DNA from 2 places in the Aeromonas sp. HMWF016 genome. Region 2 is predicted to be linked to the other one. Evidence: predicted binding sites of a transcription regulator. Region 2 holds the regulator's gene; the other holds the start of a gene.

What was found. The regulator NrdR, encoded in region 2, represses ribonucleotide reductase genes. The targets are predictions, from matches to a motif close to CACNNTATANNGTG.
Region 1: nrdA (class 1a ribonucleoside-diphosphate reductase subunit alpha) is a predicted target of NrdR. The motif match lies at 3,733-3,746, and genes of this name have one in related genera.

Annotation. Positions count from the first base shown of each region.
Region 1 is NZ_CAWNWX010000115.1:6,403-15,938, reverse strand. It holds gene yfaE (class I ribonucleotide reductase maintenance protein YfaE) at 1-143, opposite strand, end outside; gene nrdB (class Ia ribonucleoside-diphosphate reductase subunit beta) at 140-1,273, opposite strand; gene nrdA (class 1a ribonucleoside-diphosphate reductase subunit alpha) at 1,354-3,621, opposite strand; gene AACS24_RS20115 (HAD family hydrolase) at 4,247-4,933, opposite strand; gene ubiG (bifunctional 2-polyprenyl-6-hydroxyphenol methylase/3-demethylubiquinol 3-O-methyltransferase UbiG) at 4,933-5,649, opposite strand; gene gyrA (DNA topoisomerase (ATP-hydrolyzing) subunit A) at 5,848-8,595, shown strand; gene AACS24_RS20100 (alpha-amylase family protein) at 8,711-9,536, opposite strand, start outside.
Region 2 is NZ_CAWNWX010000112.1:112,811-122,346, forward strand. It holds gene ribH (6,7-dimethyl-8-ribityllumazine synthase) at 1-326, opposite strand, end outside; gene ribBA (bifunctional 3,4-dihydroxy-2-butanone-4-phosphate synthase/GTP cyclohydrolase II) at 526-1,635, opposite strand; gene AACS24_RS19455 (riboflavin synthase) at 1,783-2,436, opposite strand; gene ribD (bifunctional diaminohydroxyphosphoribosylaminopyrimidine deaminase/5-amino-6-(5-phosphoribosylamino)uracil reductase RibD) at 2,492-3,601, opposite strand; gene nrdR (transcriptional regulator NrdR) at 3,919-4,368, opposite strand; gene AACS24_RS19470 (hypothetical protein) at 4,504-4,980, opposite strand; gene glyA (serine hydroxymethyltransferase) at 5,060-6,313, opposite strand; gene AACS24_RS19480 (hypothetical protein) at 6,638-6,934, shown strand; gene AACS24_RS19485 (GFA family protein) at 6,962-7,360, shown strand; gene torD (molecular chaperone TorD) at 7,483-8,148, shown strand; gene AACS24_RS19495 (hypothetical protein) at 8,153-8,521, shown strand; gene AACS24_RS19500 (sensor domain-containing protein) at 8,709-9,536, shown strand, end outside.

The DNA.
Region 1 (9,536 bases), on a different contig from region 2:
CGCTCCAGGGTCTCCAACACGCTTTCGCCGGGATGGGCGTGCAGCACGGCACCATCCCGGGTATGTACCCGCGGTGCCACGATCGCATGCTGTTCGGCAGGCGCGTGCGGGGCAGGGGTCAGCGTGTTGGTGGCGTCACTCACAGTTCGAAATCACCCAGATCGTCGGCATTTACTTCGCTGTCGATCTGACCGACCAGATAGGAGCTTACCTCTACCTCTTGCGGGGCGACCTGTACGTTGTCAGACGACAGCCAGGTGTTGATCCAGGGGATCGGGTTCTGCTTGGTGCCGGCAAAGGCGGGTTGCAGGCCGACCGCGCTCATGCGCAGGTTGGTGATGTACTCAACGTACTGGCAGAGGATGTCCTTGTTCAGGCCGATCATGGAGCCGTCCCGGAACAGGTACTCGGCCCACTCTTTCTCCTGAATGGCTGCTTCCTTGAAGATCTCGAAGCAGGCCTGTTCGCACTCGGCGGCGATCTCGGCCATCTCGGGGTCATCCTGGCCGGTACGCATCAGGTTCAGCATATGCTGCGTCCCTGTCAGATGAAGTGCTTCGTCACGGGCGATCATCTTGATGATCTTGGCGTTGCCTTCCATCAGCTCGCGCTCGGCGAAGGCAAACGAACAGGCGAAGCTGACGTAGAAGCGGATTGCTTCCAGCGCGTTGACGCTCATCAGGCACAGATAGAGTTTCTTCTTCAGCCCGCGCAATGTGATGGTCACCTCGCGGCCAGAGACCGTATGGGTTCCTTCACCGTGCAGGTTGTAGAGCGCGGTCGACTCGATCAGATCGTCGTAGTAGTGGCTGATGGAGCCAGCACGCTTGAGGATCTGCTCGTTGGTCACGATATCGTCGAACACCTGGGCCGGTGAGTTGACGATATTGCGGATGATGTGGGTGTAGGAGCGAGAGTGAATGGTCTCGGAGAAGGCCCAGGTCTCAATCCAGGTTTCCAGCTCCGGAATGGAGACCAGCGGCAGCAGGGCGACGTTCGGGCTGCGGCCCTGGATGGAGTCCAGCAGGGTCTGGTACTTCAGGTTGGAGATGAAGATGTGCTGCTCGTGGGGTGGCAGGGCCTGATAGTCGATGCGATCGTGGGAGACATCCACTTCTTCCGGGCGCCAGAAGAAGGAGAGCTGCTTCTCGATCAGGCGCTCGAACACTTCGTGCTTTTGTTGATCATAACGGGCTACGTTGACCGATTGGCCAAAAAACATCGGCTCTTTGAGCTGGTCGTTTTGGGTTTGGCAGAAAGTTGAATAGGCCATGGTTACCAGAATATGTGAATAGAGAAAACAGGAGAGCGGGAGCTTCATGCTCCCGCCCGGTTATCAGATCTTGCCGTGACTTAGATTTTGCAAGCCCCGCCAGCGCAACCGTCATCTTGCAGATCGGTCTGGGCATCGTCTGCACCATCACGGGTGTTGTGATAGTACAGGGTCTTGAGGCCGTATTTGTAGGCGGTCAGCAAGTCCTTCAGCAGCTGTTTCATCGGCACCTTGTTGCCTTCGAAACGGGCCGGGTCGTAGTTGGTGTTGGCGGAGATCGCCTGATCCACAAACTTCTGCATGATACCGACCAGCTGCAGGTAGCCGTCAACGCTCGGTTGCTTCCAGAGCAATTCGTATTGATCTTTCAGGCGATCATACTCGGGCACCACCTGTTTGAGAATGCCGTCTTTGGAGGCCTTGACCGAGACCAGGCCGCGCGGCGGCTCGATGCCGTTGGTGGCGTTGGAGATCTGGCTGGAGGTCTCGCTCGGCATCAGGGCAGTCAGGGTAGAGTTGCGCAGACCCACGGACTTGATCTCTTCACGCAGACTTTCCCAATCCAGAAGCAGTGGCTCGTTGCACAGTACATCCAGATCCTTCTTATAAGTATCGATAGGCAAAATGCCTTGGGCGTAGGTGGTCTCGCCAAACAGCGGGCAGGGGCCGAACTCGCGGGCCAGCTGCACGGAGGCTTTCAGCAGGTAGTACTGGATCGCTTCGAAAGTGCGGTGAGTCAGCGCCAGACCGGAGCCGTCAGAGTAGCGGGCACCATTCTTGGCCAGGTAGTAGGCGTAGTTGATGACGCCGATCCCCAGAGTACGACGCCCCATGCTGCCACGCTTGGCGGCGGCAATCGGGTAGTCCTGATAGTCGAGCAGGGCATCGAGGGCACGCACGGCCAGATCGGCCATCTCTTCCAGATCTTCCAGCTTGTCGATGGCACCCAGGTTGAAGGCGGAGAGGGTGCACAGGGCGATCTCGCCGTTCTCGTCGTCGATGTTGTTGAGCGGCTTGGTCGGCAGCGCAATCTCAAGGCAGAGGTTGGACTGGCGTACCGGCGCCACGCTCGGATCAAACGGGCTGTGGGTGTTGCAGTGATCGACGTTCTGGATGTAGATGCGACCGGTACCTGCACGCTCCTGCATCATCAGGGAGAAGAGATCGACTGCCTTGAGGGTCTTCTTGCGAATGGCAGGATCCTGCTCGTACTTGACGTAGAGCTCTTCGAACTTGTCCTGATCGGCGAAGAAGGCATCGTACAGACCCGGCGCATCGGACGGGGAGAACAGTGTGATGTCACCGCCCTTGATGAGGCGCTGGTACATCAGCTTGTTGATCTGCACGCCGTAGTCCATGTGACGGACACGGTTCTCTTCCACGCCGCGGTTGTTCTTCAGCACCAGCAGGCTTTCCACTTCGGTGTGCCACAGCGGGTAGAACAGGGTGGCCGCACCGCCGCGCACGCCGCCCTGGGAGCAGCACTTCACGGCAGTCTGGAAGTATTTGTAGAAGGGGATGCAACCGGTGTGGAACGCTTCGCCGCCACGGATGGGGCTGCCCAGACCTCGGATGCGACCAGCGTTGATGCCGATACCGGCGCGCTGGGAGACGTAACGCACGATGGAGCTGGCGGTGGCGTTGATGGAATCCAGGCTGTCGTCGCACTCGATCAGTACGCAGGAGCTGAACTGACGGGTCGGGGTTCGCACGCCGCTCATGATCGGGGTCGGCAGCGAGATCTTGAAGGTCGAGACTGCATCATAGAAGCGCTTGATGTAGTCCAGACGGGTATCTTTCGGGTACTTGGAGAAGAGGCAGGCCGCTACCAGGATGTAGATGAACTGCGGGCTCTCGTAGATCTCGCCGGTGACGCGGTTTTGTACCAGATACTTGCCTTCCAACTGCTTGACCGCCGCGTAGGAGAAGTTCATGTCGCGCCAGTGATCCATGTGCGCGTTCAGCTCTTCGAATTCGGCCTGGGTGTAGTCTCCCAGCAGGTGTTTGTCGTACTTGCCCATGTCGACCAGACGAGCCACGTGCTGGTAGAGGTGGGGCGGTTCGAACTGGCCGTAGGCCTTCTTGCGCAGGTGGAAGATGGCCAGACGGGCAGCCATGTACTGGTAGTCCGGGGTCTGCTCGGAGATGAGGTCAGCCGTTGCCTTGATGATGGTTTCGTGAATGTCGGCGGTACGGATACCGTCATAGAACTGGATGTGGGACTTGAGCTCTACCTGGGAGACCGACACGTTGTCGAGACCCTCGGCGGCCCAGTCCAGCACGCGGTGAATTTTATCCAGATCGATGGGTTCTTTGTGTCCGTTACGCTTCGTCACAAACAAGTTCATTGGCTGATGACCTTTAGTTGATTCCCGAAAAACCATCGCACGCCACCCGGCTGCAGGCGGTCACAGGAGGACGGGCCGGTGCAGTTGTTGGGTAACTATTGTGCGATGAATCACAAGATATAGTGTTATTTTGATGTCGAGCTACAAGATAGTGAGGTCGACTGCGCATTGCAATGTGTGGATAACTGGCTTGCTGTGGATAAATTGTGGGTGTTGTTGTCTCTGTTAGTGGTTGCTCACAGTGAGCGGGTTTTCATTCGTCCGCTTCGTCAAATGCAAGCCTCCCGATCGAAGATGGAAAATTTAAATAACTTTTTTTGCTTGCGAAAAGGGGGCCTTTTTACTAGCAAACCGCGGCTGATTATCCATTGCCCAACAAGGGACAAAAGCTGTCCAGCTCTCGGTTGTCACTGCAAAATGTGAAGCGCACTTTCTCGGTCTGCTTGCTGACAGTTGCCTCAGTGAAATGGGAGCAAGGTTGTCATATGGACTCTTTGCGACAGTTAAAGTTGCCTTGGCTATCCATCTACGCTCTCTTCTCGTTAGCTGTCGGGACAGGAGAAGGCCGCAAAAAAGGGCATCGATCCCTGATGCCCCAACTCTTGCTACGTTACGACCGGCAGTTTCAGCCCAGCTCGTAGCGCAGCCAGTGGTGCAGCGCCTGCACGGTATCAAAGTGCAGATCGGCGCCCCACTGGGCAGGATCTTCCTCATCATTGAGATAGCCCCAGCCAGCGACTGCAGTGCGCATGCCGGCGTTGCGGCCCGCTTCGATGTCGCGCACATGATCCCCCACATAGAGGCAGTGACTCGCTTCGACGCCGAGCTTCTCGCAGGCAAAATACATGGGGGCAGGGTCGGGCTTGCGTACCGGCAGGGTATCGGCGCTGACGGTGACGCCGCAACTGGCGAGCTCGGGCAGGGCCGCCAGCAGCGGCTCGGTGAGAAAGGCTGGCTTGTTGGTGACGATGCCCCAGGGCAGCTGCTTCTCGTCGAGCCACTCGATGAGATCCACCATCCCTTCATAGGGGCGGGTGCCGACGCAAAGATTGGCTGCGTAGTAGTCGAGCAGGGCACTGCGCAGGCGCGTGGTCCCCAGCTCTTCCAGCAGATCATCGCCGAGCCCCGCCCTGAGCAGCCCGAGGGCGCCGTGGGAGGTGGTCTGGCGAATGATCTCGTCAGAAAGCGGCGCAAAGCCTTCGTTTATCAGTACATGGTTGACGGCGGCCCCCAGATCCGGGGCTGTGTCGAGCAGGGTGCCATCCAGATCGAACAGCACACAGCGCAGGGGCAGAGGGTGAGAGGCGCTCATCAACCGTGCTCCGGGCGGACAAACTCCACCATATAGTTGACGTCGACATTTTTGCCGAGCTTGAACTGGTTGGTGAGGGGGGCGTAGTGGACGCCGCTCATGTCCCGCACCAGCAGGCCAGCCGCTTCACCCATGCGACACAGTTCGGCCGGGGTGATGAATTTTTTGTGATCGTGGGTACCCTTGGGCACCATCTTCATCAGGTATTCGGCCCCGATGATCATCATCAGATAGGATTTGGGGTTGCGGTTGATGGTGGAGACGAACACCCGGCCGCCCGGGCGTACCAAAGTCGCGATGGCGCGCAGCACGGAGGCGGGGTCCGGCACATGCTCCAGCATCTCCATGCAGGTGACTACGTCATACTGGCCCGGCACTTCGGCGGCATGGGCTTCGGCGGTGATCTGGCGGTACTCGAGCTCGACACCCTGCTCCAGAGCGTGCAAGCGGGCGACGCCGAGGGGCTCCTTGCCCATGTCGATGCCGGTGACCCTGGCGCCACGGCGGGCCATGCTCTCGGAGAGGATGCCACCACCGCAGCCGATATCGAGCATGCGCTTGCCAAACAGACCGCCACTTTTGTCGGTGATCCAGTCAAGGCGTACCGGATTGATTTGATGCAGGGGTTTGAATTCACCTTCCATGTCCCACCAGCGGGAGGCGATGGCTTCAAACTTGGCGATTTCTGTCAGATCGACATTGGCATCACTGTTCATTTTTCGAAGATCCTGTGGCAGGGCGCCCGCTTCTGAGTCATGGGCGCAATCTATTGTCCTGGCGGGCATTATAACGGACGGACTTTGTCACACCAGCCCGATCTGATACCCGATTTGTGGCTTAAGGTATTTGGCTCAGTGTGTTACCATGTCGCGCTGTTTAAGCCAAAGAACAACTAATTAGGGATAAGGCTTTCTATGAGCGATCTGGCCAGAGAGATCACGCCGGTCAACATCGAAGAAGAGCTCAAGAGTTCCTATCTTGATTACGCCATGAGCGTGATCGTAGGACGAGCTCTGCCGGATGTGCGTGATGGCTTGAAACCGGTTCACCGCCGCGTTCTGTTTGCTATGAACGAGTTGGGGAACGACTGGAACAAGCCCTATAAAAAATCGGCCCGTGTGGTCGGTGACGTAATCGGTAAATATCACCCGCACGGCGATAGCGCTGTGTATGACACCATTGTCCGGATGGCGCAGGATTTCTCCATGCGTTACATGCTGGTCGATGGTCAGGGCAACTTCGGTTCAGTCGACGGCGACAGCGCCGCGGCGATGCGTTATACCGAAGTGCGGATGGCCCGCATCTCACACGAGCTGCTGGCTGATCTGGACAAAGAGACCGTGGACTGGGTGCCGAACTATGACGGCACCGAGATGATCCCGGCGGTCATGCCTACCAAGGTTCCCAACCTGCTGGTCAACGGCTCCTCCGGTATCGCGGTGGGCATGGCGACCAACATTCCGCCTCACAATCTCACCGAGATTGTCAATGGCTGCCTGGCGCTGATCGAGAACGGCGACCTCACCATTGACGAGCTGATGACCTACATCACCGGCCCGGATTTCCCCACCGGCGGCATTATCAACGGTCGTTCCGGCATCGTGCAGGCGTACCGTACCGGTCGTGGCTCCATCTATGTGCGGGCCAAAGCTGAAGTGGAAGTGGACGAGAAGACCAGTCGCGAGACCATCATCGTTCACGAGATCCCCTATCAGGTGAACAAGGCTCGACTGATCGAGAAGATCGCCGAGCTGGTCAAAGAGAAGAAGATCGAGGGCATCAGTGCCCTGCGCGATGAGTCTGACAAAGACGGCATGCGCATCGTTATCGAGATCAAGCGCGGCGAGTCCGGCGAGATTGTGCTGAACAATCTCTACAAGCACACCCAGATGCAGACCACGTTCGGCATCAACATGGTGGCGCTCGATAACAACCAGCCCAAGGTGATGAACCTTAAAGAGATCCTGGATGCGTTCCTGCTGCACCGTCGTGAAGTGGTGACTCGCCGGACCGTGTTCGAACTGCGCAAGGCGCGGGATCGGGCGCACATTTTGGAAGGTCTGGCGGTTGCGCTGGCCAACATCGATCCCATCATCGAGCTTATTCGCCACAGCGCGACCCCGGCCGACGCGAAAGCGGGCCTGGTTGCCAAGGGCTGGGAACTTGGCAACGTGGCCGCCATGCTGGAAAAGGCGGGCGACGACGCGGCACGGCCAGAGTGGCTGGAGCCGGAGTTCGGTATCCGTGAAGGCCAATACTTCCTGACCGAACAGCAAGCCCAGGCCATCCTTGACCTGCGTCTGCACAAGCTGACCGGCCTCGAGCACGAGAAGATCCTGGAAGAGTACCAATCTCTGCTGGATCTGATCGCCGAGCTGCTGCACATCCTGGCGAGCCCGGCTCGTCTGATGGAAGTGATCCGCGATGAACTGCTGGCCGTGCGCGAGCAGTATGGCGACGAGCGTCGCACCGAGATCAGCATGTCCAGTGCCGAGATCAACATCGAAGATCTGATCACCCCGGAAGATGTGGTGGTTACCCTGTCTCACCAGGGCTATGTGAAGTATCAGCCGCTCTCCGACTACGAGGCCCAGCGCCGCGGTGGTCGTGGCAAGTCGGCCACCCGGATCAAGGAAGAGGACTTTGTGGAGCGTCTGCTGGTGGCCAACACCCACGACACCATTCTGTGCTTCTCCACCCGTGGCAAGGTCTACTGGCTCAAGGTTTACCAGCTGCCGGAAGCGTCCCGTGGCGCCCGTGGTCGTCCGATCATCAACCTGCTGCCGCTGGAAGAGGGTGAGCGTATCACCGCCATCCTGCCGGTGAAGGAATATGACGCCGAGAAGTATGTGTTCTTCGCCACCGCCAACGGTACCGTGAAGAAGACCAGCCTCTCTGACTTCAGCCGTCCGCTCTCCTCCGGTATCCGCGCCATCAACCTCAAAGAGGGTGATGAGCTGATCGGGGTGGATATCACCGATGGCAGCAACGAGATCATGCTCTTCTCCGATGCGGGTAAAGTCGTTCGCTTCGCGGAAGGCAGCGGTCGCGCTGATGCCGATGTCAGCGATGACGTTGAAACCGACGACGATGCCGGCAATGACGATGATGGCAGCGACAACGGCGAAGGCACCGAAAGCAAGGTCACCTTCAAGGGCGTGCGTCCCATGGGTCGTACCGCCGCCGGTGTACGCGGCATCAAGCTGGGCGCTGGTGACAAGGTGGTTTCCCTCATCGTTCCGCGCGGCGAAGGTGCCATCCTCACCGCCACCGAGAACGGTTACGGCAAGCGGACTGCGTTGGCCGAATACCCGACCAAGAGCCGTGGTACCCAGGGCGTTATCTCCATCAAGGTGGATGAGCGCAATGGCAAGGTGATCGATGCGATCCAGGTCGAAGATACCGACCAGATCATGCTGATCACCAACGGCGGTACCCTGGTGCGTACCCGTGTTGCCGAGGTGAGCGTCATTGGCCGTAACACCGGCGGTGTCCGTCTGATCCGTACCGGTGAAGACGAGACCGTGGTTGGCCTGCAGCGCATCGCCGAGAGCGACGAAGACGAGAACGACGCTTTGGGCGTTGACGGTGAGGTATCTGAAGGTACCGATACCGCGACCGGCACTGATGCAGTCGATGCAGGGGAAGCGGGCGACGAGTAATCGTCACCTGTTACCCGAGCAACGTCTCTGATCAAAAAGAGCGACCCTGGTGGTCGCTCTTTTTATTTGTCTGCTTATGACAGGCGACTGAAAGTCGGGCAGGGTGCTGGCCTGATCACTCCTGCAGCCACATTCTGGCGCTACGGGCGGGAATGGCGACCCGTACCCACTGGCTCTGCACGTTGACCACGGCGCCTTGGTCGAGCACGTCCCGATAGTTGCGATACCAGTTCATCTCGAACCTGGCGGTATCGAGCCAGTACTCCTGTTCGTAGTCGCACTTGTTGATGCCGACCAGGCCCTGTTTGCCCCGTTTGAACAGCACGAAGCAGTCGCTACTGCCGACCAGCTGCATCGGTTGGCCTTGCACCGTATTGTGGAAGCGGATCATCCCCTTGAGATCGGCGCGCTGGTAGTAATCCTGCCAGCGTAGTCCATCCTTGGCCTGGGTCTCGCCGTGATCCGAATAGACCAGTGGCGAGCCACCATCGCGGCCGAGCAGGTAGGCATAGGCCAGCTTCTCGTCAGTCTGGCTCAGGATCTGATAGCGGAAGCCGTCGTTGGTGGGGGTGTCGTGGGTCACGGCAAAGGTGACGGCTCGACTGCCCGGTAGCGCCTGACCATAGGCGCCCGGATCCGCCAGCAGGTTCATGCTGCCGCCATACCCCAGCGCGCCGCGCAGGGAGGCAAACAGCGGAAAGTCATAGGCTCCCTGGCCGCTGCTGTCGAGGTAGGGTTTGAGGAAACGCTCGTAATCGGTGCTGCCTGCGCCCCCCGTGGTGATCACCTCGCCAAACACGTGCATCCCCTGTTTGATCTCGGGGGTGAATACGGCATTGATCTGGTAATCGCTCATGTGTTTGACCGCATCGACCCGAAAACCCTTGATCCCCATCCCCTTGAGCGCCTTGAGATAGGCCTGTTGCTGGCTCACCACCCAG
Region 2 (9,536 bases):
TCATACTCCATCATCACCTGGGCCATGCCTTTGCTGTTCTCGTTTGCCACCAGATCGAAGTGGTAGGTGCCGCCACGGATGACAGTACCGACCGCCACGATGGCGTCATATTTGCCGCTCTTGGCCAGCTTCTTGATAACCAGCGGCATTTCAACTGCGCCCGGTACTTTCACCAGAGTCAGATTGCTGTCCTGCACTTGACCTTGACGCTTCAGTACGTCTACTGCACCACTCACCAGGCTGTCGTTGATGAAGCTGTTGAAACGGGCAACGACAATGGCAACGCGCGCCTCGGGAGCGGCAATGTTTCCTTCGATAACCTTCATTGGAAATCCTGTATCTGTGAAAGCAAAAGGGCCGGAGTCAAAAGTGCGCACATTCTAGCACAACAGACCCACGACAAAAACCATGGCCGCAACGAGCGGCCATGATCGCAAATTCAACGGGCCGGCGTGGTCATGCGCCGGCATACTCCACGACTTGCCGAGGACGGATAACGCCCTCGGCAAGCCGCAACTGTGGCTGTTATTCGCCTATGTATTCAACCACTTCCAGACCGAAACCACCGAGGGCATGGTACTTCTTCGGCGAGCTCAACAGGCGCATCTTGCTCACGCCAAGGGCCTTGAGGATCTGGGAACCGACGCCTACCCGGCGCGAAGTGCCCTGCCACTTGGCTCCTTCCGGCGCCAACCCCTTGTCGGCAGCTTCAAAGCCCCTGACCCGGGCCAGCAGCTCGGCGCCGTGGGCTTCCGCCCCCAGGATCACCAGCACCCCGCCCTCGTCGGCAATGCGGGCCATGGATTTGGGCAGCGGCCAGCTGCGGGCGGCATGGCGATCGGTCAGCAGCAGATCGCTCAGCACGTCGTGCAGGTGAACCCGCACCAGGGTCGGCTGATCGGCCTGCACCTCACCCTTTTTCAGGGCGAAGTGAACCTGATTGTCGATGGTGTCGCGGAAAGTGATGAGATCAAACTCGCCAAACTCGGTCGGCAGCTTGCATTCGGCCACCTTCTCGACCGTGGTCTCGTGCTGGTTACGGTACTCGATAAGGTCGGCGATGGTGCCAAGCTTGATGCCGTGCTCCTCGGCGAACAGCTCCAGATCCGGGCGGCGCGCCATGGTGCCATCTTCATTGAGGATCTCGACGATGACGGCGGCAGGCTCGAAACCGGCCAGACGGGCCAGATCGCAGCCCGCTTCGGTGTGGCCGGCACGGGTCAGCACGCCGCCATCCTGCGCCATCAGCGGGAAAATGTGGCCCGGCTGCACCAGATCGGCCGCCTTGGCATTGGCCGCCACGGCGGCCTGCACGGTCACCGCGCGATCAGCGGCGGAGATACCTGTGGTCACCCCTTCTGCCGCCTCGATGGAGACGGTAAAGGCGGTGGAGAACTGGGCATTGTTGCGATCCACCATCAGCGGCAGCGCCAATTGCTTGCAGCGATCCCGGGTCAGGGTCAGGCAGATGAGGCCACGGCCGTAGCGGGCCATGAAGTTGATATCCTCCGGACGGACGCAGGAGGCGGCCATGATGAGGTCCCCTTCGTTCTCCCTGTCTTCGTCATCCATCAGGATCACCATCTTGCCAGCCTTTATGTCGGCAATGATTTCCTGGGTTGTGCTCAGCGCCATGGGCTACTCCATCTGTCTATTTGGGGATTGAGCCCGCAGGCTCAACGGGAATGCGAGATATGCTGCTCTAGATTGGGGCGCATGGCCCCATTTCAATCGGAGCGGGATCACAGAAAATCGTTTTGGTCGGGGCCAGCCCCCCGACCATCAGAGAAAACCGGCCTTGGCCAGCTTGTCCAGAGTCAGGGTGGAGGCGCAGCTCTCCTGACTCTTGCCCATCATCAGCCGCTCCAGATAGCGGGCGATCTGATCGACCTCGAGGTTGACCTTGTGGCCCGGCTTCCAGCTGGCGATGGTGGTCTCCTGCGCGGTGTGGGGCACGATGGTCAGGCGGAACAGCTCCCCCTGCACCGCGTTGACGGTAAGGCTGATGCCATCCACCGCAATGGAGCCCTTCTCGGCGATGTAGCGGGAGAGCTCCCCCGGCGCCTTGATCCAGTACTCGATGGCGCGGCCGCTGCTGGAGACGCTTTTCACTTCCCCTACCCCGTCCACGTGGCCGGAGACCAGATGGCCGCCGAGGCGGGAGGTGGGCATCAGCGCCTTCTCGAGGTTGACCCGATCGCCCACCTTGGCGGCGGCAAAGCCGGTACGGGAGAGGGTTTCCAGCGACACGTCGGCGGTATAGCGCTTGTCGCCCAGCGCCACGACGGTGAGGCAGACGCCGTTGGTGGCGATGGAGTCACCCAGTTTGACGTCGCTAAAATCCAGTGCGGGGGCATGGACGGTAAGGGCCATGTCCTCCCCCTGACGGCGCAGCTCGGCCAGAGTCCCCACCGCTTCGATAATTCCGGTAAACATGCAGATCACCTTGCTGATGAAGGGGGCAGCTGCTGCCCCCTTGAACATTGAAAGATCAGGCTATTTTGGCGGTAATGCGAATATCCGGCCCTACCATGCGCACATCCTTGATGGCGAGCTTGGGGGCCTGGAACAGCCGGGTCAGGCCGGGCAGATGGAACAGGCCGCGCCCCTCATCGCCCATCAATTTGGGCGCCTGATAGAGCACCAGCTCATCCACCAGCCCCTTTTCCAGCAGAGCGCCGCACAGCCGCGGGCCCGCCTCGACCAGTACCGAGTTGATATTCTGTTTGGCCAGCAGCATGAACAGGCTGACCAGATCCAGCTTGCCATCCAGCAGCGGCAGCTCCAGCTGCTGCACCCACGCGGGCCACTCGCCGGACGCCTTGTGACGCGCCAGCAGCACCGGACTCTCGCTCTGGAACAGCGGCAAGTCGGGGGTGAGCCGGTTTTGCGAATCGACGATGACCCGCAGCGGCTGGCGCAGGGTCTCTTTGGGATAGCTCGCCTTGACCGAGGGGGGCAGCTCGTCCCAGCGCACGGTCAGGGAGGCGCCATCGGCCAGCACAGTCTCGGCGCTGGAGAGCACCGCATCGTGGCGGGCACGCAGCCGCTGCACGTCACGGCGCGCATCCGGGGAGGTGATCCACTGGCTCTCGCCGCTCGCCATGGCGGTGCGGCCATCGAGACTGGCCCCCAGCTTGACGGTCACTCGCGGGAAGGCGGTACGCATCCGCTTGAAAAAGCCCGGGTTGAGCGCTTCCGCTTCGCTCGCCAGCAGGCCGAAATCGGTCTTGATGCCAGCTTCGGAGAGCATGCGCAGGCCGCGTCCGCCCACCTGGGGATTCGGGTCAACCATGGCCGCCACCACCCGGGCCACGCCGGCATTGATCAGCGCCTCGGCACAGGGGGGAGTACGACCGTGGTGGGAGCAGGGTTCGAGGGTCACATAGGCGGTGGCACCACGGGCGTTGTCACCGGCGGCGCGCAGGGCGTAGACCTCGGCATGGGACTCGCCCGCCTTCTGATGCCACCCCTCGCCAACCACCACGCCATCCTTGACCAGCACGGCGCCGACGCAGGGGTTGGGGGCCGTGGTGTAACGGCCGCGGCGGGCCAGCTCGAGGGCCCGACTCATCCATTGGTAATCATCTTGACTAAACATCCGGGCTCCTGTTTCCAGCAACGTATCCCGTGTGGTGCAGCAATCTGATGGGGCAAGAAGATGAGTTGCGTTCTCTTACCTCTTGCAGCTCACCATCTTATCGCCAACAACATCGGGCAGATCGGCCATGGCATCTCCTGCCATGGCGGCAGGCGCCGACTCGCAGATTGCGGTCGCACGCCCTCATATTTTTTCACCAGCGAAACAATACTCAGCTTGGATGTTTCACTGGCGTAACAGTCCATTTGCCAGCCGGCAGCCAGCGTGGCGGCCCCGGCCGATTATGCCCCCTCCGATCCGGGAGGGGTTCGCAGCCGTTACTTCTCCAGCTTGGCGATCTCTTCGCCAAACTCACGGATATCTTCAAAGCTGCGATAGACGGAGGCAAAGCGGATATAGGCCACCTTGTCCAATCCCTTGAGTTCATCCATCACCAAATTGCCCACCAGCTGGGAGGCGACTTCCCGCTCGCCGGTAGCGCGCAGGCGTGACTTGATGTGGTTGACCGCCTTTTCGATGGCTTCCATGCTCACCGGACGCTTCTCCAGCGCCCGCAGGATACCGGCCCGCAGCTTGTCCTCGTTGAACGGCTCGCGCGAACCGTTGGACTTGATGACCCGCGGCATCACCAGCTCGGCCATCTCGAAGGTGGTAAAACGCTCGTGACAGAGCAGGCATTCGCGACGGCGGCGCACCTGATGGCCTTCGGCCACCAGACGGGAATCGATCACCTTGGTATCAACGGCACTACAGAAAGGGCAATGCATCTGACCTCCGGCGTTAACAAAACGGGGCACCCGCCACAGGTGCGGGTGTTAGGTCGGCCAGTGTAGCACGGCCATCCAACCGCGGTAAAAAGCGCAAAAGCGTGATTTTTCCAGTCGTTATTGCCAGGAGGCAACTCAGTCGTCATAAGGCAGGCTATCGGGATCGCAATCCTGATAATCGGGGGCAGGATCGACCATAAACCGCACCGCATCGATATGGTTGTGGCCCAGCAGCAGCGCCTTGCCGACCCTGTGCATGCCATCCATCACCCGACCGGCGCTATCGAGAATGATCGGATAGGCGAGATCCGCCGCCATGATGAGCTGGCAGTGCTCGACCACGCTGCGTACCGTGGGGCTGGTGCTGCCATGACCGTACCAGTGATCGCGGTCAAGCTCGGCAATGTCGCTCAATGCCACCGCCTGCCGCGGCAGATCACGGCTCAGTCGCACCAGCCGCCGTACATCCCATGCCAGCAGCCCCTGCTCGCTGGCACGAAAGTGATACTGGGCGCGGATTGCCAGCCGAAGCTCCGCCTCCAGCGCCTTGTCCCGCTCTGCGCAGGAGTGTGCCTCTTCGCTCTGCATCTTCTCTTCGCGGTTCAATCTCATTCCTCCCGTGTTGCCCAACGCCATAAAAAACAATGCCACCCGAAGGTGGCATTGGTCTCAAACCGGACGGTCTGACTTATCAGCCATACACCGGGAAGCGGCGGCAGATATCCAGCACCTTCTCGCGTACGGTGGCCAGCACGGCATCATTGTCGTGGTTGTCCAGTACGTCGCAGATCCAGTGGGTCAGCTCGATGGACTCGGCTTCCTTGAAACCGCGGCGGGTGATGGCCGGGGTACCGATCCGCACACCGGAGGTGACGAACGGGGAGCGCGGGTCGTTGGGCACGGAGTTCTTGTTGACGGTGATGTTGGCTTTGCCCAGCGCAGCGTCAGCATCCTTACCGGTCAGCTCGCGGCCGATCAGATCAACCAGCATCAGGTGGTTGTCGGTACCGCCGGAGACGATCTTGTAACCGCGCTCGATGAAGGTAGCAGCCATCGCCTTGGCGTTTTTCACGACCTGAGCCTGATAGGTCTTGAACTCGGGCTCCAGCGCCTCTTTGAAGGCAACGGCTTTACCGGCGATGACGTGCATCAGCGGGCCACCCTGACCACCCGGGAAGACGGCAGAGTTGAGCTTCTTGTAGAGCTCCTCATCGTCAGCGGCGGAGAGGATCAGACCACCACGCGGACCGGCCAGGGTCTTGTGGGTGGTGGAGGTGACCACGTGAGCGTGGGGAACCGGGTTCGGATAGACGCCAGCGGCGATGAGGCCTGCCACGTGGGCCATGTCAACGAACAGGTAGGCACCCACCTTGTCGGCGATTTCACGCATGCGGGCCCAGTCAACGATGCCGGAGTAGGCGGAGAAGCCACCGATCATCATCTTCGGCTTGTGCTCGACAGCCTGGCGCTCCATATCGTCGTAGTCGATCTTGCCAGACTCATCGATACCGTAAGGCACGATGTTGTACAGCTTGCCGGAGAAGTTGACCGGAGAGCCGTGAGTCAGGTGACCGCCGTGGGCCAGGTTCATGCCCAGTACGGTGTCGCCCGGCTGCAGCAGGGCCATGTAGACGGCGCTGTTGGCCTGGGAGCCGGAGTGCGGCTGCACGTTGGCGTAGGTGGCACCGAACAGCTCTTTGGCGCGCTCGATAGCCAGGGTTTCAACCACATCCACATACTCGCAACCACCGTAGTAACGCTTGGCGGGGTAACCTTCAGCGTACTTGTTGGTCAGCTGGGAGCCCTGGGCTTCCATGACTCGGGGGCTGGTGTAGTTCTCGGACGCAATCAGCTCGATATGCTCTTCCTGACGACGGGTTTCGTCTGTGATGGCCTGCCACAATTGCGGATCATAATTGGCGATGGTCATGTCACGTTTCAACATCCGTTTCTCTCCTGAAAATCGTTTGCGCGATAGGTGAAGTGGGCCCGCGCATTGTAACGTGAGCTGGATCAAAGAGACAGTCCAACCACCTAAAAAAATGTTGAATTTATGTTGTAAAAATCAGGAGTGCCTGCCCGCCCCGGCCTGCAATCGTGACTCAAAAAGTCTCATTCAACCCTGCTTTTGAACTGGGCAAAACCAGAAGGGGATCACAACGATCCCGTTAGCCTTCCGGTAACATCTTCATTCGAAACAAATTTCATCATGATGGAGCTGATTGCAGCCATGCATCCGAGGGGCTGCACCTAACCGGAGGAATTGAAGATGGATCATCTGCTCACCTTTCTGATCCTGGCGATCTTTTTTCTGTTTTACTGGGTCTACTACACCAGCCAGCGCAAGCATATCCCCACCAGCGCGTGGGAGGAGCTCCCGACAAAGATGGAGTATCTGGCGATCCACCCGGAGGCGGTCGATGGCGACATCATCTTCTGTTCCCACTGCGGCCATCACGAATTGATGGAAGTGGGGCTGGTACATCTGGCAGATTATCGTCGCGAATGGGTCTGTTCCAAGTGCAAGCAGGTGCTCTTTCGCGATGACGATACCCACTCTCTCTGATGTGCCAAATGGCACAAGGAACAGATAATGAAACAGTTACACGCCAGCTGCCTCTGCGGTGCCATCCACCTCACCCTGCCTGACCAGTTCGACTACATGGGCAACTGCCACTGCTCGGAGTGCCGCAAGTTTTCCGGCTCCGACTATGCATCCGTCGGTGGACTGGATGGCAGCAAGGTCACCGTCACACAGGGCGAGGAGGCGCTGACACGCTACCGCAAATCGGCCGAGACCACCCTCGCCTTCTGCCGCAATTGCGGATCCAGCCTTTTTAGCGAGAAGCAGAGCAGCGGCAAGATCAACCTGCGACTGGGGATCCTCGACGATGTGCCGACCCAGAGCCCCAACTTCCATATCTTTGTCGGATCCAAAGCGCCCTGGCATCAGATTGGCGATGATTGTCCGCAGTTCGAGACTCGCCCCTGACGCGGGCGACCTGCCATAAGTACGCCGGGGTGGCGCAAAGCGACCCGCAACGTTTCCTTTATTTTTAAAGTCGTTAGAATCGGGGGCCATCAAGGCTCCCGATTGCCATCTACGGAGGAAAAATGCAGGACTTTATGGCTACCAGCGAACGCCGGGCCGAACTCTACTGGTGGTTCTCCACCCTGTTCGCCGCTGAACTCAGTGATGAGCAGATCGCCGAATATGACACCTATGATGTGCGAAGCTTCCTGAAAAGCCTCTCGACCCTGGATCCGATGCGCGACGCCGTGGCCGAACTCAACGATGCCATCGCCCGCCTGCTGGTGCGCCAGGATCGCCAACAGGAACTCGCCGCCGACTTCGCTGGCCTGTTTCTGGTGGATCCCAAGCAGGGTGCCCTGCCCTACGAGTCCCTCTACCGTGGCGATGCCAAGTTGCTGATGCAAGCCCCGATGGCCGAGATGCAGGCCCGCCTCGATCGCCTCGGCATCAATGTCAGCGACAAATACAAAGAGCCTGCCGACCATCTGGCCATCGAGCTGGACCTGATGGGCAATCTCATCATCCGCGCGGCGGAAGCAAAGAGTGCAGCCGAGCGGGAAAACTGGCTCGACGAACAGGAAGCGCTGCTGCACGGCCACCTGCTGGGCTGGTTCGACAAGTTCGAAACTGCCTGCCGCGCCGCCGACCAGTTTGGCTTTTACGGCGCCAGTGCCCGTCTGCTGGGGGTATTCCTCAAGATGGATGCCAACTACCTGACTCTGGTCAAGCCGGCCCAGGCCAGCTAAACCGATGAAAACAGCCCTGCTTCTGATTGCATGCTGGCTGTTGGCCCTGATCCCGCAGGATCAGGGCATTACCCCTCTCGCGGCCCTGCTGTTCAATCCGGATCGCGACCTCTACGGTACTGCCCAGCTCACCGGCTTTGCCGGCATCCTGCTGACCCTCTATCTTTCCAACCTCGGTGTCGAGGTGGTGTTGCGCCGCCGCTTCCAGATAGCCGGCATGCTGGCCCTGCTGGCAGCCTGGATTGACTTCATCCAGAGCAGCGGCAGCAGTGCCCACTGGCTGCAACTCTATGCGCTGGCCCTGCCTTTCCACCTGCTCGGCTGGCTGGTGTTTGTGCGCGGCGTTCAGGCCTTTGGCCGCCAGAAGGGATAAACCTTTTTCTTTCAATAACCTGCCTCTATTTCTGTCAATCCCCTTGCACGTTGTATGGCTGTAACTATCTCGCCTGGCTCCCCGTCAGAGAGTTCGTGCCATACTCAGAGACGATGTTAATGACAGATAAGTCAATGCCGGGGCCATCATGGACAGAAAACCTCTCAGCAACGATACCGATGCTCTCATGACACAGCTCTCCGATCATTCGGTGCTGGAGCAGCTCATGGGCACTGCGCCGCTGGGCATCGGCGTGTTCGATCGGGAGTTTCGCTATCGCAAGGTCAATCAGGTGCTGGCCGACATCAATGGCAAAACCATCGAGGAGCATCAGGGCAAACACCTGCGGGAGGTCGTTCCGAAACTGGCGCCGACTCTGGAACCCATGTTTCAGCAGATCATGCGCAGCGGCATTCCCTACGTCGATATCGCCATCACCGGCCAGACTGCAGCCCACGACAGCAACTATCGTCGCTGGCAGGCCACCTACAGCCCGATGCGCGATGAGCAAGGAGAGCTGAGCGGTATCCTTGCCATTGTGCGTGACATCACCGAGCAGTATGAAACCGAGCAGCGGCTGCAACTGGCGATGCGAGCGGCCCAGATAGGAGTGTGGGAGTGGCATGTAGAGGAAGATCGCATGCTGTTCGACGGTCAGATAGAGCCTCTTCTCGGCATTCCGGCCAACCGCTTTCGCGGGGGCTTGCAGACATTTGTCGACTGCTTTGAACCGGAATCTGCGCGCCAGCTCAAGTCGGCCCTGCTGGGGCGGGAGCCCATCCACCTCACTCTGAGTTATCTAACCCCCCAGCAAGAGCGTCACTGGGTCGATATTCATGCCGACCATGTGCCCGCCACCGAGTCGGTCGGTCAGCGAGTAATGGGTGTGATCCACAATGCCACAGCCCGTCGCCGCCAGGAGGAGCGGCTTCATCAGGCCAACGTGGTGTTCGATACCACGGCTGAGGGGATCATCATCCTCGACAGCGAACAGCGTATCATCTCAGTCAACCCG